Flavivirga eckloniae: one gene and its partner. The protein of the gene in region 2 binds, or shares a complex with, the protein of the main gene of each other region. Links are inferred from orthologs where the notes say so. Each region holds a gene or a part of one and is shown on either strand. Other genes may lie near its edges. The genes, in order: trxA and trxB.

The links.
Region 1: the proteins of trxB (region 2) and trxA are in contact, whole or in part, in a crystal structure (PDB 1F6M), measured with the Escherichia coli proteins. The link is inferred for Flavivirga eckloniae from one-to-one orthologs.

Annotation. Positions count from the first base shown.
Region 1 is NZ_CP025791.1:3,636,665-3,639,814, forward strand. The notes cover bases 185-2,995. They hold trxA (thioredoxin), read left to right. Parts: upstream 185-1,336; coding sequence 1,337-1,654; downstream 1,655-2,995. Other genes in these bases: C1H87_RS15075 (SRPBCC family protein), read right to left, coding at 185-251; C1H87_RS15080 (ArsR/SmtB family transcription factor), read right to left, coding at 244-573; C1H87_RS15085 (SRPBCC family protein), read right to left, coding at 563-994; C1H87_RS15095 (ClpP family protease), read left to right, coding at 1,737-2,282; C1H87_RS15100 (DUF58 domain-containing protein), read left to right, coding at 2,299-2,995. In the rest of the region: more of C1H87_RS15075, read right to left, coding at 1-184; more of C1H87_RS15100, read left to right, coding at 2,996-3,150. UniProt on the Escherichia coli protein: Participates in various redox reactions through the reversible oxidation of its active center dithiol to a disulfide and catalyzes dithiol-disulfide exchange reactions.
Region 2 is NZ_CP025791.1:4,611,328-4,614,446, reverse strand. The notes cover bases 257-3,036. They hold trxB (thioredoxin-disulfide reductase), read right to left. Parts: upstream 2,247-3,036; coding sequence 1,266-2,246; downstream 257-1,265. Other genes in these bases: C1H87_RS18895 (alpha-L-fucosidase), read right to left, coding at 2,829-3,036; C1H87_RS18910 (hypothetical protein), read left to right, coding at 257-488. Outside these bases: more of C1H87_RS18910, read left to right, coding at 36-256; more of C1H87_RS18895, read right to left, coding at 3,037-3,119.

The DNA of each region.
Region 1 (3,150 bases), 970 kb from region 2 along the record:
TCAACACATTTCCAAACCAATTCATGGTTTGGAGTATATTCCATAATTTTAAAAGTCCACCAATAACCAGGGTCAAAATTAATAGTGAATTGACCGTCCGTTTTAAACTCAGAGTTGGTTATGTTTCCCCACCAGGTGTTGAGTCCTTCATTTAATGCAGAAAACACTTGTTCGGCACTGGCATTTACCTCTAACTCCTTTTTGTAGTTCATGATATCCTGTGTATCTATTTGTTTCGTGTGATCAGGCATCTTTTGAATTGTTTAAATAGTGTTCCAGGTCTTGTAATGAGTTATCCCAGAATTGTGAGTAAAATTGAACCCATTTGTTAATTTCTTTTAATGGTTTTGCATTAGCGTAACAAAAGCGCTCACGTCCATCAGCATTAATATTAACTAAGCCGGCTTCTTCCAGTGTTTTGATGTGTTTAGTAATACCTTGTCTGCTAATATCAAACTGACTTGATATTTGTGTAATAGATAAGGCCGAAGTTGCTATGACCAAGGCGTGAAAAATATCACGCCTTGTTGGGTCTGCAATGGCCTTAAATAGTTTTGTTATCTTATCCTGCATCGACTAATTCTTTTAAGTATCCGGTTAGTCCTTCTATACAATTATTCCAACCACCATTAAAGCTCTCAAACATTTTTACAGCTGTTTCGCCTTCGTAATTTGAAATGCCAGAATGTTCCAGATATAATTTGGTGCCTCCTTCAATAGATTCTAATTCCCATGTTACGGTAGTTTCTGTTTTCATTTCGGCTACTACCCAGGTATAAACCAATTTGTAGGGATTGGATTCTTTAACCTCTCCACTAATTATTGTGCAACCTTTTTCATTAGGTTCCGCGGTAAACGTGTATTTATAGCCCTTTTCAGCTTTAAAATCGGCTTGAATAAACCAGGCAGATATTTCTTCGGCTTTAGAAATGGCGTTCCATACTTTGTCTATGGAGTGATTGAATACTCTTTCTTTTTTAATAACATCATTCATAATTATTCGTTTTTTTGATTAATATGCAACTTAGAGGTTGCTAAACTAAAACAAATATTTTTAATACGCAACTATTTGGTTGCTTATTTTGGTTTTTTGTTTTAGTTGATTTATGTAAAGTGTTGATAATCTTATGTTTGTATTTTAAGAGAGTGTGTTGTTTTTTATAAAGAAGATAAGTCTAAGAGTCTGATTATGCTTGTTTTATATAGGTTTTAAAGCTATAATAACGCGAAACAATATTGATATAAGCAAAACAAATTGTTACATTGTAAGCTTTAGGAAATTTTTTGACTAATTTTGTGATATTAAAAATAAAATAAGAATTAAAACATAAATATTATGGCATTAGAAATAACAGATGCAACATTTGAGGAAACTGTGTTAAAAAGTGATAAACCGGTAATGGTTGATTTTTGGGCAGCTTGGTGTGGACCTTGTAGAATGGTTGGACCAATTATAGAAGAAATTAGTGGTGAATACGATGGTAAAGCTGTTGTTGGTAAGGTAGATGTAGATGCAAATCAGGAATTTGCAGCAAAATACGGCGTACGTAATATCCCTACTGTTTTGGTTTTTAAAGATGGAGAAGTTGTAAACAGACAAGTTGGTGTTGCACCAAAAAACACATACACAGAAGCGATAGATTCGTTATTGTAATAATATAGACTAAAGAAAATTAAAAAGGTTTGTCGTAATGGCAAACCTTTTTTTTATTTTAGATGCAAATAAAAAAATAGATATGAGCGAACAAATAAAAATGCAAAATGTTATCGATAGCAAATTAATAGAAGAACGCAAAGTGTTTTTGTGGGGTCAAGTAGATGACGATTCTGCAAAGCACGTTATTGAGCGTTTAATGTATTTAGATGCTTTAGAAACTAAGGATATTCATTTATATGTTAATAGTCCTGGAGGGTATGTAACTTCTGGTTTTGCTATTTACGATTGCATGAAGTCACTTAAAAGCGATGTGTCTACAATATGTACAGGATTTGCAGCATCTATGGGATCATTAATACTATCTGCAGGTGAAAAAGGTAAGCGTTATATACAACCACATGCCCGTGTTATGATTCATCAACCAAGTGGAGGTGCCCGTGGCCAAGCCAGTGATATTGAAATTACGGCAAAAGAGATTATAATTACGAAGGAATTAAGTGCACAGATCTTGGCTGATAATTGTGGACAGGCTTTCGATAAAATTATGAAGGATTTTAATCGCGACCATTGGATGGGAGCAGACGAGTCTGTTGCTTATGGTATTGTTGATGGTGTTTTAAAATAAGTTATACCTAATATCCATGAACTTACAAGCAGAACTTAATAAAGCCGAAGGTTTTAAAAATCTGGAATTACTTGCAAAACAAGTAGTAGAAGGCTTTATTGCTGGAATGCATAAAAGTCCGTTTCATGGTTTTTCGGCAGAATTTGCTGAACATAAAATTTACAATCAGGGAGAAAGCACGCGCCATATCGATTGGAAACTATATGCTAAAACAGATAAGCTTTACACGAAGCGCTATGATGATGAGACTAATTTACGTTGTCATATCATTATAGATAATAGTAGTTCGATGCATTACCCAAAAATGGATACATTTTCAATCGATAATCTAAATAAAATAGCATTTTCGGCTTTGGCTTCAGCATGCTTAATGCAAATCCTTAAAAAACAACGGGACGCTGTTGGTTTAAGTATTTATAGTAATGATTATGATTATTATGCGCCGGAAAAAGGTAGTGAGCGCCATCATCAAATGCTATTAAATCATTTAAGTGATGCCGTAGTTTCTAAATCTTTAAATAAAGAAACCGAAACATATAAATATTTACATGAAATAGCAGAGAAGATTCATAGACGATCTATGATATTCTTGTTTACCGATATGTTTCAAACCTCAGAAAACGAGGCAAAGTTGTTTGAAGCCTTACGCCATTTAAAATATAACAAGCATGAAGTCATCCTATTTCATGTGTTTGATAAAGAAAAGGAGTTAGCTTTTGATTTTGATAATAAACCAAAACGTTTTATTGATGTTGAAACAGGGGAGTATATTAATTTATATGCCGATAACATAAAAGACAGTTATAGTAAATCTGTAAGTCGTTATTTTGATGCTTTACGATTAAAGTGTGCGCAATACAAGATAAAA
Region 2 (3,119 bases):
TCAGTTAAATTTGCATCTATATAAAAACCCAGATTATGAAAGCTAAAATTTTACTTATAATCGGACTTTTAATTATAACTTTTGCATGTGATAATTCGAATGACTTCATTGAACCTCCTGTAAAACAAGCTGAAATGATTAGCCTTCACAGTGAAAAGGATTGGAATGAGACAAAGATTATGAACACTTTGATTGGGCAATGGGAATGGGAATATGTTAGTTGTTTTTGGGATTCTGAAGATTCAAGATATGCCAAAAAGCAAGAATTGACAATTGAATTTAAGACTGATGGCTCCCTTGAGATTCAACAAAACGGAAAACCTACCCAGAATTCCGAATGGAAAGTAGTTTTGAATTCAAACATCTATGAATTGGAAGTTTCTCCTCCTGTAGAACAACTATATGGAAATATATTCTTTTCGGAAAGAAGAGTTCTTTTCTATCAGAGCTATATGGACATTTGCGACAATTATTTTAAAAGAAAATAAAAAAACGACACTACAACAATGTGTCCAATAATCTAGAGGGGTTTCAGAGGTTTTCGAGTGTTATCTCTCGCATCAAGTTTGGCGGTAACTTGATAGGTTTGAAGTCCGCAATCCCTTAGGAAAGCATACACTAAACGTTATGCTCAATTTGAATAACTCACATAAAACCCAACTAAAAAAAGCAGTAGGACATGCTCTTCTGACCTGTCCCTGTTGCTTAGAGGAAAAGGACAGTAGCTGTTTTTTTGCAATGTACTTCGTATGGATAACGAATTAAATGTTTTAAATGAAGAATGGACTCGTCACAGAGTGAGTCAATATATTCGTATTTTGATATTAAAGCTAATCAAATGAAATTATTAAAATTTAAATTACTAAAAAACCAATTAATTAACTTTTAAAAGATGTCTCTTGACGCTCATTTTGTCGAAATGACTGGATTTATATAATCCTAACAAATCCTCGTTGCAAATAATAAGGTAAAAACACCTAAGTGTTTTTACCTTATCTGTTTCTATACATCTGCCAAAACAAAGTTTTGAACGCTTCCTGAAACAGATAAGGTGATTTCACAAAAGTGAAATCACCTTATTATTTAGTCGGGATGACAGGATTTGAACCTGCGACCACACGGCCCCCAGCCGTGTACGCTAACCGGACTGCGCCACATCCCGTTTTAAATTTTGGTTTCCAAAGAAAACACTTTTTAATATAATTACAAAAGAAAAAAACCAAAGCATAAACTTCGGCTTTTCTTTTTTTTATAAAAAACAAATATTAATTATATGTTGATGTAGATACATCGAAAGTAGCATCTTTTGCAGCCAAATAACGTTCTGCATCCAATGCCGCCATACATCCTGTTCCGGCTGCTGTTACAGCTTGTCTATAAACATGGTCTGCTGCATCGCCAGATACAAAAACACCTTCTATGTTAGTTTTAGAAGTTCCAGGTACGTTTATAATATAGCCGGTTTCATCTAAATCTAAAAAGCCTCTGAAGATATCGGTATTGGGCTTGTGTCCAATCGCTACGAAAAACCCTGTAGCTGGAATTTCATGCTTTTCATCAGTTTTATTATTGAAAACTTTAACTCCAGTTACTACTTGTCCATCTCCGACAACTTCATCAGTTTCTGTGTTAAATAATATTTCAATATTTTCTGTATTCTTAACTCTAGCTGCCATGATTTTAGATGCTCTAAATTCATCACGTCTCACTAACATGGTTACCTTTTTACAAAGTTTTGATAAATAATGTGCCTCTTCACAAGCTGAATCTCCTGCTCCTACTATCACTACTTCTTGATTTCTGTAAAAGAACCCATCACAAACCGCACAAGCAGATACACCACCTCCAAGCTTTAAATATTTTTGTTCTGATTCTAATCCTAAATATTTTGCAGATGCTCCCGTAGAAATGATTACAGTATCACAATGAATTTCTTTAGTATCGTTTACCCATACTTTATGCACATCTCCAGAGAAATCCACTTTGGTTACCCATCCATCTCTTACATCGGTATCAAAACGCTCAGCTTGTTTCTGTAATTGTATCATCATTTCCGGTCCTGTTACCCCTTCTGGATAACCTGGAAAATTCTCAACCTCATTCGTTGTGGTTAATTGTCCCCCCGGCTGTGTTCCTTGATATAAAACTGGTGCCATATTCGCTCTCGCTGCATATATTGCCGCAGTATACCCTGCTGGCCCTGAACCTATAATTAGGCACTTAACTTTTTCTATTGTATCAGACATAACGTTTGTTAAATTTTAATTGAAACAAAAGTAGAATTTTTGGTTCAAAACTTACATAGAAGTTATTAACAGTTCTTTATAATTCCATATCTAAAATCTATGGTTCTTGTAATCTGATATAAAGTTACGTAAATCTTCAAAAAAAGTATTGTTTTTCGTCATAACTAATGTTAAAAGTACCTAGTCTGTCTTTCTGAAACCATAACTCCTTTTAAACGACTCTAACTTTAAAACAAAAAACCAGAGGAACTTAAGTCCCTCTGGTTAGCTAAACTCAAAATTAAAACTTCCGCTTACTAGCTTACAGTATGGAAAAGTTTTCTTTCTTTATACTTTTTTATATTTAATAAACACTTTTGGTGTCCCAAAAATAAATGAATAAGTACTTAAACACGCTTACAAGTAAACCATATAGGTAGTACAGATCATTCAAAGCAATGATATACCAATATACTATATAGAAAAACTCTTTTGTGTTTGTATATTATCGATAAAACACAAAATCAAAAAAAGTGATGCATTTATAGCCATATTTCAACTATAAATACATCACTGTTTGAATTTTAATACTATTTTATCCTATTACTTTTTGTGGGTCAATTTATCTCCCATTTTAGTTTTTAATTCCATTAAAGGTTTTATCCATTTTTCAGGAATTTGTCCAGTTTTATCGGGAGGTACGTTTAAAAGAAAGTTTACATTATTCTCTAAATTTCCATTAAATATTTTCACTAAATCATCCATTGGTTTAACCTTATCATCATCTTCCCAAAACCACTCATTTCCAATTGGTAGATTTGATTCTGCTGGAAAATACGTTTCTTTTCCATTTATAGTCCATATAGGATCATAAGGTTTATCTGAAAAATACCT